2 regions of the Halobacillus sp. AWH4_228 genome follow, and region 2 is predicted to be linked to the other one. Evidence: riboswitches for the same ligand, from Rfam matches in the RefSeq annotation. Region 2 holds a riboswitch; the other holds the start of a gene.
The links. Region 2 has a riboswitch for lysine ahead of dapA (4-hydroxy-tetrahydrodipicolinate synthase). Riboswitches for the same ligand answer to the same signal wherever they lie in the genome.
Positions count from the first base shown of each region.

Region 1 (7,544 bases), 830 kb from region 2:
CGGAGAAGAGCGTGTCGTTCAAGTGCTGTACAAAGGCAAGCCTGTGGAATACGATCAGACGTACAGCTTTGCTACAGCAGACACATTTACGTTCGGTCGTTTCTTCCCGGAAATTGCTTATGCAGAAACGAAGCAGTATTTTATGCCGGAACTCTTAAGGGATTTACTGAAAAAAGAACTGAAAAAATAAAATGATCCCCCTGCCGGGAAAGAAAGCGGCAGGGGGATTATTTTATTGTCTTCTTGTGCTGTATGAGATGTATAAAGATATCCTGTATTTCTGCGAAAGGGACTATCTTTGGTGATTAGAGAAAGGGCGCTCCTCATATATATAGAGGGGGAGGGTGCCTGTATGCCTAAAAACCGAGTGACTAAACGATCCACCATAGGCAGGCGGATTGTCATCAGCCTGTTGTTTTTCGCCTTTTTCACGGTGCTGAGTCTCTGGTATATCAACAGAGGGGTGACGCCGGCGCTGGTCGAGATTGCTGAAACAAAAGCCCAGCAGCTGGCAAGAGATGCCATTAATGAAGCTGTAAGCAAACAGATTGCAGAAGACCTGCAATTTAATGACTTGGTTAAGATGGAAAAAGATGATCAGGGAAATGTCGTTTATATGGGATGGAACTCTGTGCTTGTCAACCGAGCTCTCCGGGATACAACCATCAGGGTCCAAAATTTCCTGAAGCGGATGGAGCTTGGTGAACTGCCGATGGAAGATACGACACTGGAACCGGACCTCGACCCGGATCGGACTCCGGAAGAGCAGGGGGAACAGCCCGCAACACTCATTGAACTTCCGATTGGGATGGCTACCAACAACAGTCTGCTTGCCAACCTTGGACCCAAGGTGCCTGTACAGCTGCGTGTCATTGGAGATGTTCAGTCTGAAGTAGATATTGAAATGACGGAATACGGAATCAATGCCGCCTTGTTTGAATTGACCATCCACTTTGAGGTAAATGTTCGAATCGTCATCCCTTTTTCCACAGAAACGACGGTCGTCACCAACAATATTCCAATCGACCAGGCTACGATTCTCGGGGAAGTACCGGAATATTTCGGAGGCATGTCCGGAGGTGACGGCGGGAACCCTTCGTTCTCCCTTCCTATGGAGCCCTTGCAATAATGGCCGGTCACTGATACAATACCAAAGAACTGAATATGCGTGACCTTATCAGATCGGTGAGGTAGAGGCGCAGGCATCATGAGTAGCTGATGGGAGTTTGACAAGCCGGGATCATTAGTGAAAGGGAAGGCCTGCCGAAGTGTGGCTGAACACGTCAAGTTTTGACACGCTGGTGTATACCTGAAGAAGGCATACACTGTCATGCATGCTTTTGGGTGCATGGGGCGCTACTGATCGAAATGGAGGATAATCAAGTTGTCTGCAGACAGTGATGGATTATTTTCTGTCATTGTTTTTTTATTTTATTCCTCATTTTATACCCACCAGTAGCCTTCCATTCCCGTAACATCAAGATATACGGAGGGGAAACACATGGAAGGAACCATCTTTTCTTTAGTTCCAGCAATACTTATGCTTATCCTTGTCTTAGTCACAAGGCGCGTCATCTTGTCCCTTGGGATAGGGATTATCGTCGGAGCATTCATGCTCACACAAATGGATATTGGAGCAGGTCTGGGCTTGATCTGGTCTATATTTGCCGGTATTTTCGTCAGCGAAGGGGCGTTAAACACAGGGAATCTGTATCTCTTGTCCTTTTTATTTCTGCTCGGAGTCGCCACAGCCTTTATGACGGCCTCCGGAGGCAGCCGCGCTTTCGGTAAATGGGCTGTTGAAAGGATCCGGACGAGAAAAGGGGCCAAGCTCGTTCCGTCCATTCTAGGTATCATCATTTTTATTGATGACTACTTTAATGCTCTTGCAGTCGGACAGGTCGCACGTCCTGTAACAGACCGCTATAAAGTATCCAGAGCCAAACTGGCCTACTATATAGACTCCACTTCAGCGCCGATTACGGTCATATCACCGATATCCAGCTGGGGAGCTTATATTATCGGAACGATTGGAAGCATTCTTGCAGCCAATGAGATTTCGAACTATCAGGCTTTTGAAGCTTTTGTTCTTATGATCCCGGCAAACTTCTATGTATTTGCAGCACTGCTTCTTGTATTTTTGACGATTTATCTGCGTCTGGATATTGGTCCGATGAAAACGCACGAAAACAGAGCCAAGGATACAGGCGAGCTTCACAACCCGGATAGAGGGGATGTGCCCGGCGACTTGAACAATGAATTCAAGGAGCATGACAACGGGAAGATTTCCCACTTAATCTGGCCGATTGTAACGTTGATCATCGGTACAGTAGGAATGATGGTTTATACAGGAATTCAAAGTTCAGAAGGAACCGCGGATATCCTTTCCATCTTTGCTAACACAAACGTAAACATTTCCTTGTTTGCCGGAGGGATCATTTCCGTAGTCACAGCCCTGCTTTTATATGTCGGGCAGCCGTCACCGAAATCCGGTTTGCTGCACGTATTTCTACAAGGGTTTAAAGCGATGCTGCCGGCGATCTACATTCTGATTGCTGCCTGGATGATCGGCGACATTATCAGCCGCCTGCAGACAGGGGAATATCTCGCCCAGCAGTTCAGTCAGGCGGATGTGAACATCGCCTATCTTCCGCTGATCATCTTTCTGTTATCCGGTTTTATGGCCTTATCTACAGGAACGTCCTGGGGAACTTTCGGAATTATGCTTCCGATCGCTGGAGAAATTGCTGCTGTCACCGATCCAGCATTCCTTCTTCCAGCCCTTTCAGCCGTTCTCGCTGGTTCTGTGTTCGGTGATCACTGTTCACCGATTTCCGATACGACGATCCTTTCGTCCACAGGAGCGGGAGCCAACCACATTGATCACGTATTGACCCAGCTGCCATATGCCATCATTGCAGCTGTGGCTGCCTCGGTCGGTTATGTTGTGCTGGGCCTTACAGGACAGGTTTGGGTGCCGCTGCTGCTGTCCCTTATCATTGTTCTCATCACAGCTCTGGTCATTCACAAACTGAATCCCGAAAAAAGATAGAAAAAATGATGAGTTGAAAAGAGGGGGAACTTCTGTTAAACAGGAGTTCCTCCTCTTTATTTATTATCTCTTTACAAGCTGTAAGGCAGAGAAAGCATGCCTCTGTCTATTTCATTCCTAAGTCCTAAGACTTCCTGATCTGGTATTTTCTGAAAATTTTAAAAATATTTTGACAAGCCTATGCGCTGCCGTTATAATTTAAAACAGAATAATCAGAAAAATAAAAAATGAGGGACATTTATCACCGTTCCTCTCAGGGAGGTCTTTCACATGGAAAATCGCGCACAATGGGGTACACGTGCCGGATTTATCCTGGCAGCCGTAGGTTCTGCCATTGGTTTGGGGAACATTTGGCGTTTTCCAGCTGTTGCTTATGAAAATGGAGGAGGAGCATTTTTTATTCCTTACTTGTTCGCTCTTCTAACCGCAGGTATTCCTCTATTGATCATGGAGTTTACCATCGGTCATAAGTACCGTGGATCTGCACCGTTGTCCTTTTTCCGGATGAGCAGAAAAGCAGAGTGGATCGGCTGGTGGGGTGTGCTGGTCGCGTTTGTTATTTCCACTTATTATGCGGTCATTATCGGCTGGGCCATTTCATACAGTGTGTTTTCGTTCAATTTATCATGGGGTGATGATACCGAAGGCTTTTTGTTCAGTGACTACCTTCAGTTATCTGTGAATCCCGGCGAGACCGGAAGCCTCGTCCCCGGTGTACTGATTCCTCTGCTTATTGTGTGGGCGATTACACTTGGAGTTCTATTCAAGGGAGTTAAAAAGGGAATTGAGACTGCGAACAAAATCTTCATTCCTACACTTGTCGTCCTTTTCATGATCATTGTTATACGAGCCCTTACACTTCCGGGAGCAGCACAGGGGCTGCAGGCTTTCTTCGAACCGAATTTCTCAGCGATTATGGACAGTTCGGTATGGGTCGCCGCCTATGGACAGATTTTCTTCAGTCTTTCTATTGCTTTTGCTATTATGATTACTTATTCCAGTTACCTTCCGAAAAAATCGGATATTACAAATAACGCGTTTATTGCCGGTTTCAGTAATTCAGGTTTTGAACTGCTTGCTGGTATCGGAGTATTCGCTGCCCTTGGCTTCATGGCTTCCCAGAGTGGAGTGCCTGTAAACGAAGTCGTTAGCGGCGGGGTGGGACTTGCCTTTGTTGTCTTCCCACAGATCATTAATGAATTTCCAGCATTGAATGGATTGTTCGGATTTTTGTTCTTCCTTTCACTCGTGCTGGCCGGATTGTCTTCCTTGATTTCCATTTCGGAGACATACGTAGCCGGGATCAGCGAGAAATTTGGAATTTCCAGAACGAAGGCAGTCGCTTTCGGCGGCGGAACAGCAGCCGTTATCTCTCTGTTGTTTGCTACGCAGGGCGGATTGTTCTTCCTGGATGCTGCTGACTATTTCATCAACCAGTTTGGTGTCGCTTTCGTCGGGCTTGTAGAAGTCGTAGTCATTGCCTGGTTCCTTCGTAAGCTCAATGATTTTCAGTCGCACGCTAATGAAATATCCGATATCCGTCTCGGAACATGGTGGAAAGTGTCCCTTGGACTTATTACACCACTCGTACTTGGATATATGATGTTCGACCTGTTTAAAACGAACCTGGCGAAAGAGTTCGACACAGAAACAGGAAACTACGAAGGATACGCAGATGGGTTCATTCTTTTCGGTGGCTGGTTTGTGGCAGCGTTCGCCCTCATTGTCGGAGTGTTGATGATGTTTAAACGCTGGAACGCCAAAGCTTTCGAAGAGGAAAAAAAGGAGGTAAGCTGACATGACAGCAGGTGCAGTAATTACCATGGTTATCGGAATGGTTGTCATCTGGGGAGGTCTGGCAGCGAGCATTACGAACGCTGTGAAAAAAGCTAAATAATCAAAGGCGCCGCATCTGCGGCGCCTTTTAGTTTGTGCCATGATCGAGCGTTTCACTTGCCCTTTCAAGAAGTGTGATCATTCCCTTTCCGCAGATAAAGGTATCCAAGTTTTTTTTCGTTATGCTGCCTGGCTCCCTATTAACTAATGTTTGCGCTTTTCTGATTTTTCTTTTAAGCTCTGTTAAAGTCTGTTGTTGATATTTTAAACGAGTACTAAATCGTTTCCGTCTGGAATTAGGGGTCCTGTCCGTTATTTACTCAGGGCATGGGATGGCAGGGAAAACCGTTCGCTTTCCGCGGGGAACGATGAGCCTCCTCGAACTTCGTTCTCCGGGGTCTCACCTTGTTCCTTTTCCCGCAGGAGTCTACCTGTTTTCCCTGCCATCCCTTTCGTAGTGGTGTAACGGACTTCGGTTATGTCCTTTCTAACTCCCCTGCTTTGCAGAGGCGGCCTTGGGAATGGCGAGACTCCTGTGGGATGAAGGTACATCGTGAGACCCCGGAAGGCGCAGCCTGAGGAGGCTCACGGTACCCCACGGAAAGGGAGTCATTCCCAAGGCCGCCTCATACAAATCCCAGGACAGAAAGGGGGGATAGGAGCTCACATGTTAAATAACAACACCAAGCTATAACAGAGCCTTCTTTTAAAATAATATCGCATTTGATTATAACTTTTGTAGGGGGGTCATATTGAATAAGATTGAGCGAATAATGAAGCCCATTCATATAGGGTTCACAACACTATGTTTAATTTATTTACTTTTAGTATTTATCACTGATATAGTTTTATCTCCACCAATTCTTTTTGCCTTTTTCATTGTCATTCCGTTGGGTAGGGCAATTTTCCGACAAAGTGAAGGACATAAAATTGATGCTATTGCCTCTCTTGGTTTGAGTTTGTTTTTCTTGGCAGCACTCGTTATTTCTTTAATTTGAAAAGAACGCCCTTCCATTGAATGAAGGGCGTTCTTCTTTTCAGCTCATCATTTGATCAGATGAAGTGGAGTGTTCGGTGGTGACGCCTGCGGGAAAAGCACGAGACGAAGATCCACTTGGACAGATGGTTTTCCTGTCCAAGTTAGCTGAGGCTGTGCCCGCGGCAAGCATCCACCGATAAACGGAACATGGTCATCCACAAGATGGGCTTTTTTTATTCTGCCATCCGTTCCCATCGTCTTAAGAACGGATAGGGGTCGAAGGACCATTCATTCTTCCCATTATCCTGGTACATCCCGTAGTGCAGATGCGGTGGAAACTTACCGGACGTGCCCGGCGGCCCGTAACCCGAAGCACCAACGGCTCCGATAACATCGCCAGGCTGAACGACGTCGCCGACTTTAATCTCTTTGGAAAAGTTCTGCAGGTGGGCGTAATAGTGATAAATGTTGTAAATATCACGGATTCCAATGCGCCAGCCTCCATACGTATTCCATCCCTTCATTTCGACGACGCCGTACGTCGTGGATTTGACAGGAACTCCGTAGCCGGCAAAGATATCGGTTCCTTCATGAATCCTCCGTCCACCAAATCCCCGCGCATCTCCCCATGTACTCCGGTAACTGTAGTTGTACTGTTTAGGAAGAGGGAAATCACGGTTCGTTAAATGCACCGTTTTGAACGTGCGGAATACTTCGGCGGAATGCATAATCGTCTGAACGGTTAAATCCCGCTTGTAGTATTGAAATAATGCAATCTTGATATCATCTTCTGTGGTTCCGAACGATTTTATATACCGGCCGAGCGACCATAGTACGTCCTCATCGTTATGGATGTCTGCTTTTTCATCTCCATTGCCGTCTGACCCCCATCCATCAGGGGAGACGGCAGAAGGGAAAGCGTCAGCGGAGCCTGACCAGAACATGGGATCAAATTCGATAGCTGTAACCCGGCCTTCATCAGGATCATCGTGTACCTGACGTTCATACTGGTCGACAGCCGCGAGATATTCCCACGGGATATCGGTAACGGCTGAAGTTTTTTTATAAAGGGCCATCCGCTCCTGGCTTTCTTTTTCATCTGGTTCTGCATGGACAGCTCCAGTTGAAAAAGAGAGAACGGCCATCAAGATTCCTGTCACGAGTGCTGTACCTTTCATATTCTCACCTACAACAAATTGATACTCTTAGGATGAACAAAGAATCTTCAGGTATGAATGGTAAATTCGGGAGGCTAATTTTCCATCCCGGTCTCTGCTTCTGTATTCGTATTTGGCCCTACATTCGGCTGATTTGGATTGGTTTCATCCACTTTTCCTTGAGGGGACTGCTTCATTTTTTTAATGATACTGCTGATGGTACTGTTATATCCTTCATCATAGACGGTGGAGTTGCTCAGACTTTGGACATCTCCAAAGGAAGCTGGATTATCGGACACATAAACGTGGTAAAAACTCGGGACAAGGGAATAGGCGGTTTTCTGAACCATGTCGGCGGCTGTTTGTCTATCGGTGTCATCCGCACGCTTATAGGCAACAAGCACTTCGTTGTCCGTTACAGCTGTGGCTACGTCATCAAACTGCTCGTATCGTAAAATCATGCGGGAAATCATATCCGCCATTTGTTCTCTGTTCACTTTAATCTGACGGTTTCTTTCCT
Region 1 covers NZ_JBSWTE010000001.1:1,269,858-1,277,401, forward strand. The annotation lists gene ACXADP_RS06235 (bifunctional metallophosphatase/5'-nucleotidase) at 1-190, shown strand, start outside; gene yunB (sporulation protein YunB) at 353-1,129, shown strand; lysine riboswitch at 1,184-1,367, shown strand; gene ACXADP_RS06245 (Na+/H+ antiporter NhaC family protein) at 1,502-3,052, shown strand; gene ACXADP_RS06250 (sodium-dependent transporter) at 3,323-4,849, shown strand; gene ACXADP_RS06255 (MetS family NSS transporter small subunit) at 4,851-4,949, shown strand; gene ACXADP_RS06260 (hypothetical protein) at 5,641-5,886, shown strand; gene ACXADP_RS06265 (M23 family metallopeptidase) at 6,101-7,045, opposite strand; gene ACXADP_RS06270 (YhcN/YlaJ family sporulation lipoprotein) at 7,120-7,544, opposite strand, start outside.
Region 1: another riboswitch for lysine. It lies ahead of ACXADP_RS06245 (Na+/H+ antiporter NhaC family protein); the one in region 2 lies ahead of dapA (4-hydroxy-tetrahydrodipicolinate synthase).

Region 2 (7,544 bases):
AAATGGAAAGCGGAAGCAGAATGTTTTCCTTCACCGTCAGTGTGTCCAACAGGTTGTATTCCTGAAAAATGAACCCGAGATGATGCTTTCTGAACTCTGCCAGCTGTTTGTCCTTTTGTCCGGTAATTTCCTGCCCGTTGATCACGATCGATCCGTGACTGACCCGGTCAATAGAAGAGAGGACGTTCAACAAGGTCGTTTTCCCGGAACCCGATGCGCCCATGATGGTGACAAACTCCCCTTTATCAATCGTGACATCGATGCCTTCCAGAACGTGCTGCTTCATAAATTTGTTTCCATAGCTCTTATGGATTTTTCTTGCTTCTAATAAACTCATTCATTCAACCTCCTTTTTCATCTGACTTCATTGTACGTTTACCGGGGACGTGTTTCCTTCGATTCAGCTAACAAAAGAGGGGGTGGAAGTGACACTTTTGTCACATGGCTTTCATTTAATAAGAGCTCTCGTGATAGGTTTTGAAAACGCAGACCAGGGTTCACCTTAGAAGCTTAAATAAGGTTCAAGTCACGTTCGTACGTCGACTTTGGAGGTGCAGAATAACTCAGGGTTTTACATGAATGGTCCTTTTGTTTCGTTAAAAAGTACCCCCTGGGGTTATGAACAAAGTCTATAATCCCAATGATACCTGCTGTAATGAGTAATAGAGCCAAAGTGATGAAAATCATCCGGGTGATCTTGTATGACCATTGTTCCGATTTGAAATCTCTTATCCCTTGTAAAGGGAAAAAGAGTAAACACAACCCGGACAAGAGTGTGAAAATAAACATGAACGATCCGCTCCTTATTCATGTGGCTGCTAGTCTATACGATGCGGCTCTTCTATACGTTTCACGAGGAGGAGGATCCATAAAATAGTATCCTTCTACCATCAGGTAGAAGGATAGCGGTTAGTTCTTAGGACGCCACAGCTGTTCCATGGCAATGACAAGGGCGGTGCCGACGAGCAGACCGTTGCTCATTAAGTTCTGCACAAGCGCAGGCATCGCAGAAAACACTTCCGCCGGAAGAAACATCGTCCCCATCCCGAAAAGGTAGGCAATGCCGACGATGGTGATTTTTCTGGAGTCCAGAGGCTCCAGCGTGAAGTTGTTAATCGCGATTCCCACAAGCTGGACGAATGTTGCCATGAGGGCCGCATTGGCAACCGAGGAGGGGATGCTTGAAATCACCCGTGTCACCGGCGGAAAAAAGGCTGTAAACAACAGCAGGATGGCAGCGTAGATGAACGGGTTTTTCCGCTTCTGCCCGGTAATGGCGATAAAACCTGCGGACGTAGCTCCCGGGACGTTGGCGACGGTTGCCATGCCGCCGGCAATCATCGTATTGATTCCGGAAAACATCGTTCCTCTGTCGACCTGGACGCCGTTATTTTCTTTACCTTCTCCTACTGTCTGTTTCACTGCTGTAATGGAGGCTACGATATTCGAAATCGAAATGACAGCCGTAATGAACGCCATCGGCAGCAGGCTCCACTCCAGCGTTGGTAGACCGAAAGCGAATAGCTCGGGAACTGAAAATACCGGCATCTCCGCTTCCGTCATCTGCCCGCCGAGAATCAGCCGGTGAATGACCCAGCCGATCACAATGCCGATGAAAACGGCATAGCTGCTCAGCCATCCTCTGGCAAACGTCGATAATCCGAGCACAATAAAGAACGTCAGAAAGGCAAGGACTGCGGTCGTTCCCTGGATTGTTCCACTGTCTCCCTGCAGCCCGAGCATCCCTTTCAGCAGCGTTCCACTCAGTTGTACGGTCAAGAACAGGAAGAATGCCCCTGTCACAAGAGGAGTGAAGATGGGCAGGATTTTCTGCGACACTTTAAACGCCCCAAACAGGAACAAAAAACCGCCTGTCATGATCATCGTCATCTCCAGCGCCTGAAGTGTTCCTGTATAACTGCCGCCTGCTTCTGCACCGGTCATGGCCATAACGGTAAAGATACTGACCCAGATGCCTGCGGGAATTTCCATGATCGGCAGACGGTGGCCGAAAAGCCCTTGAAGCATGGAAGCGATCCCAACGGTAAAGAAGGTCCGCTGGATCAATCCGGCGGTTTCTATGTAGTCTAATTGATAAATCGATCCGATCACAATCGGCAGCGCAACCGCATTAGCAAGCAGAAAGACGAACCATTGGATGGTTTCAAGCAGGTTGGCTGCCGGACTGGTTTGATTCAATGTTAACACTCCCTCAAAAAAACAGTGGTAAAGAATAACTATGAGTGTATCACTTTCTATCCTGTTGTGGGGGACGATCCGGGCGGTTCCTGATCTTGGTGAACGTATTCGGTTCCGGGAACCAAAGCGTGAACGTGGATCCCAGGCCGGGTTCCGATTGAACATCCAGTTCAATGTTCAACGGGCGGCGGATGCGGTCAACGAGGTAAAGGCCCATCCCCGATGCTGCTTCAGTTTGGTGAGCGGTTGTTGACGTGAACCCTTTTTCGAAAATGCGTGGACTGTCCTGTGCTGCTATGCCCCGCCCTTGATCAGCAACCGTAAGAAAAGATCGGCCACTCTTTCTGCCGCTTGTTACCGTAATGTCTGAGGAAGGGCTGTATTTAATGGCGTTCGATAGCAATTGACGGATCATAAAGGAGAGCCATTTCGCATCGGTCAGAACAGATTTCTGATCCAGCTCAAGGTCAAAGCCGATGCCTTTCTGCATGCACCACGATTTCAAGGTTTTAATTTCACTGAACAATAAAGGCTCGAGCGCGGTTTCTTCTATGTATAAGTCATTTTCAATAAAAGGGATCCGCTTCCGGTGCAGCTGCTGGTCGAGCAGAAGATGGATCCGCATCCATTCATAGGTCAGACGCGAGCGCAGCGGGTAGTCTTCAATCCCTTCGATCATCAGCTTCATCGCAGTCATCGGCGTTTTCACTTCATGGATCCATCCGAGCAGGTCATCTTTTTCCTCCTGCAGAAGATCCTGATGATGGGCAGCTTCCTTTTTCAATCGTTCCAGCTGCTCCCGGATGCTCGTTTCAATGACGGACTCCAAGGGACTCTCAGCTTCAGGAATCGTGGTCAGATCAAGGTCATTGTCCCGCTCCGCCAACTGCTTGTAAAACCGGGTCTCCTTCTGGAAACGGAGGAGCAGAAACACGCTGAAAATGATCAGCGATAAAAATATGTAATACGTAACGGCACGGAATGGGAGGGACGAGTCGAGGTATCCAATAAGGAGGGCAAGCAATTGAAGGGACATGAACAGCAGAATCCAGCTCAGCTTTTCCCGCATATAGGTGAAAATCATGAGCCTGCCTCGTCTCTGGCTGTATACCCTTGCCCGACTTTTGTTTCGATGACGTGTTCCAGACCGATCTCATTCAGCCGTCTGCGCAGCCGGTTCACATTGACTGTGAGTGTATTGTCACTCACGAATCGTTCATCCTCCCACAGCTTTTGAATGATTTCCTCACGGGAGACCACTTTGTTCTTTTTTTCGAGCAGCTGCTTTAAAATGAAGCTTTCATTTTTTGTTAAATCAATGGACGTATCGTTTGCCGTCACCCGGCCCCGCTCAAAGTCCACCGTTGCGCCAAACCACGTCTGCAGTTCAGAGGCGTGGGTGTTGTAGTTGTAGACACGTCGGAGAATGGCCTGGATTTTAGCGATCAATACTTCAAAGTGGAACGGTTTCTGTACAAAATCATCGGCTCCAAGATTCATCGACATGACCATATCCGTCGGGTGATCCCTGGAGGAAAGAAAGATGATGGGGACGTTGGAATGCTCCCGGATCATCCGGCACCAGTGGAAGCCATCGAACTTCGGGAGCTGGATATCGATGATCACAAGCTGCGGTTCAACGGACGTGAATACTTCCATCACCCGGCTGAAATCCTGCACCCCGTGAACCGCATACGACCACTGTGACAGCCTTTCCTGCATTTCCTGAAACAATGTCCGGTCATCTTCAATCAACAGTACATCAAACACATCGATCCCTCCGTTTTTCCGTTATTTACCTTTTGCTATTATAGCAGACAAGCGAGGGATTCCCTATTGTACTTTTGTAACGCGTGACCGCGGTGAATTTTTTGAACATTTCAGCATCTTCCTCTTTCATTTGTTTGAAGGAGGGCGTACAATGAGTACTAATATTTCCGCCTGTGATGGCAGGTGAAACCAATCGAAAAGGAGTCTTATCTATGTCCCTACCAATCGTCGAAGCCGCCTATAAAAAGGAGAAACCCGAAACGGAGCAGATTCCTTTTGGAAGAACGTTCACGGATCATATGTTTGTAATGGATTATGAAGAAGGGAAGGGCTGGCACGAGCCCCGCATCGTTCCTTACGAGCCGCTGACGCTTGATCCGGCCGCCATGATCTTCCATTACGGGCAGACTGTATTTGAAGGATTGAAAGCCTACCGGACAGACGACGGACGTGTCCTGCTGTTCCGTCCGGAAAAGAACTTTGAGCGCCTGAACCTATCCGGTGACCGTCTCAGCATCCCACCTGTCGATGAAGCCGAGGTACTGGGCTACTTGAAGGAGCTTGTCGCTCTGGAAAAGGACTGGGTACCGGAATTTGAGGGAACTTCGCTATACATCCGTCCGTTCATCATCGCTACGGAACCGAGCCTCGCTGTTGCTCCGTCCAAATCGTATAAGCTCATGATCATCATGTCACCGGTCGGTCCGTACTTCTCCGGAGGAATCAAGCCGGTTACCATTAATGTGGAAGACCAGTTCACAAGAGCCGTCAAAGGCGGAACCGGAATGGCTAAAACCGCCGGTAACTATTCGTCCGGCTATCAGGCCCAGGCGAAGGCAGCGAAGGAAGGCAATGCTGACGTCCTTTGGCTGGATGGTGTGGAAAAGCGCTACATTGAAGAAGTCGGCAGCATGAACATCTTCTTTAAAATCGATGGGGAAATTGTGACCCCTGCTTTGAGCGGAAGCATTCTGCAGGGGATTACACGAACATCAATCATTGAAGTACTGAAAGAATGGGACATTCCAGTGACCGAACGCCGCATCTCTATTGAAGAGTTGTATGAAGCGTATGAACAGGGAAAACTGGAGGAAGCGTTCGGAACTGGAACTGCGGCCGTCATTTCTCCCGTCGGTGAGTTGAACTGGCTTGGGAAGAAAATGGTGATCAACGACCACGAAATCGGTGCGCTCTCCCAGGAGCTGTATGATACGATTACAGGCATTCAGCGTGGAAGAAAAGAAGACAGCTTCGGTTGGACCATCGAAGTATAAGAAAGCAGAAAAAGGCTGCCGGGAACATGTTCCCGGCAGCCTTTTTTCTGTCAACCGACCATATGGGCTTTTGGTGCTTCTTTAGGCTGAAGACTGTTGTAGGTCTCCATGACGCGGGCGGTCTCTTCTTCCGTTAAGGGAAGGAGCGGGAGGCGGACGCCTCCGGTATGAACGCCCATTTCATTCAACACCGCCTTGACCGGGGAGGGACTCGGCGCTGAGAAAACAGCGTGCATGACAGGGAGAAGCTTTTGATGAAGACGCGCGGCAAATGGGGCGTCTCCTTCTCTGAAACTCTGAATCATCTGCTGCATCTCATTCCCGATGATATGGGAGGAGACGGAGACGATGCCGGTTCCTCCGATGGCGACAAACGGAAGGGTGTTGGAATCTTCCCCGCTGTATACCGAAAAGTCACGGTCTGTTTCACGGATGATTTCCGCCGCGGCTTCCAGGTCACCGCTCGCTTCTTTTACGGAAACGATGTTGTCAATTTCAGAAAGGCGGATAATCGTTTCCGGTTCCATGTTGACGACACTGCGTCCCGGAATGTTGTACAGCATGACCGGAAGGGAAGTGGCTGCGGCAATTTTTGAGAAGTGCTGGTACAGTCCTTCCTGTGTCGGCTTGTTGTAATAAGGAGCCACAAGCATGATGGCATCCACGCCTGTCTGTTCGGCTTTTTTCGTCAATTCAATGGATGCGCGGGTGTTATTGGATCCTGTACCGGCGATGACCGGGACGCGGCCGTTTACAACTTCTACCACGTGTTCAAACAGCTGGAGTTTTTCATCCGTTGTCAGTGTCGGGGATTCACCGGTCGTCCCACCGACAACCAGGCCGTCACTGCCGTTCTCGATCAAGTGGTTGACTAAAGCTCCCGTTGCTTCCAGGTCCATATTCTCGTCGTTGTCAAAAGGGGTCACCATCGCTGTCAGTACTTGCCCGAAGTTCATTAACCTCACACCTTTTCTTGTATTTTGTACGTTCGAGGTCGTGAGGGCCATACGGCAGTAAAATCAAAAACGACAGCATCAAGGGCTTCGATGCTGCCGTAGAAACTTTTATACCGTTCCTGCGTAAGATAGCCCTCCATATAGTTTCCTATATGACAGTTCTGTGCCTGTTGAGCATCAGACCCAGCTTCAGGACCATGAGAGTCCGTACACTTCGGCAATTTCCCCTTTCCGCATGCCTCCATGGATCTCATTCTCCTCCACATGCGTACTCTTGTCATTGCACCTCTATCCTTACTTCAAATGAAATTTGAAATAAGAAACTATTTAGTTAATAAAAATAGTACCAAAATTAACGCCTGCTTACAACAGGGAAGTGCTAAAATCATGCTATTCGACAAAAATGGTCGCCAGGCACCGATGTCCGACTCATCTTTTTTATAAAGCTCTGTTAAAGTCTGTTGTTGATATTTTAAACGATTACTAAATCGTCTCCGTCTGGAATTAAGGGTCCGGTCCGTTGTTTACTCAGAGCATGGGATGGCAGGGAAAACCGTCCGCTTTCCGCGGGGAACGAAGTTTGAGGAGGCTCACGGTACCCCACGGTACCCCGCGGAAAGGGAGTCATTCCCAAGCCCGCCTCCTACAAATCCCATGACAGAAAGGGGTGATAGGAGCTCATATGTTAAATAACAACACCGAGCAATAACAGAGCCTTTTATAAAATCCGTCTGCAGGCGGAGGAAGAATCCATCCCGGGCACATCGAGAAGGACATGGATATTCCTTACACTTAAAGGAACTTACAAAAAAGGTGGGGATAGTCATGTCCGGTTCATCCATTACCGTTTCTAAAGATACACCGTTGGCAGAACAGCGTTCCATTTTTCGAAATAGAAATTTTCTCCTGTTATGGGGAGCGGCCTTGTTGTCCAGTTTCGGTATTTCGTTCTTTTTATTTACTCAAAGCTGGTATGTCGTCCATGAGCTTCGTCTGGAAGCTTCGCTCGGTGTGCTGTACGTGGCAGCAAGTATTCCACGGCTGGTCTTTATGATTGTCAGTGGAACAATCGCCGACCGGTTCAGCCGGACGAAACTGATGTTCCTGTCCGATTTCACGCGGGGGGTGCTGTTAACAGGACTCGTCTGCTGGTATTTCTTCGGGGACATCAGTCTTTGGACATTCGTCGGCTTTGCGTTTGCTTTTGGTATTTTAGATGCGTTCTTCTGGGCAGCAGAGGGGGCGGTTCTACCGTCAATCATTTCCAGGGATCAATTGACCCGTGGAAATTCAGTGATTCAAATGACGAACCAGACGTCGTTCATTCTAGCGCCTATGGTGGCAG
Region 2 covers NZ_JBSWTE010000001.1:442,910-450,453, forward strand. The annotation lists gene ACXADP_RS02315 (ABC transporter ATP-binding protein) at 1-337, opposite strand, end outside; gene ACXADP_RS02320 (purine/pyrimidine permease) at 910-2,208, opposite strand; gene ACXADP_RS02325 (sensor histidine kinase) at 2,249-3,283, opposite strand; gene ACXADP_RS02330 (response regulator) at 3,280-3,969, opposite strand; gene ACXADP_RS02335 (branched-chain amino acid aminotransferase) at 4,182-5,243, shown strand; gene dapA (4-hydroxy-tetrahydrodipicolinate synthase) at 5,294-6,199, opposite strand; lysine riboswitch at 6,321-6,498, opposite strand; gene ACXADP_RS02345 (MFS transporter) at 7,025-7,544, shown strand, end outside.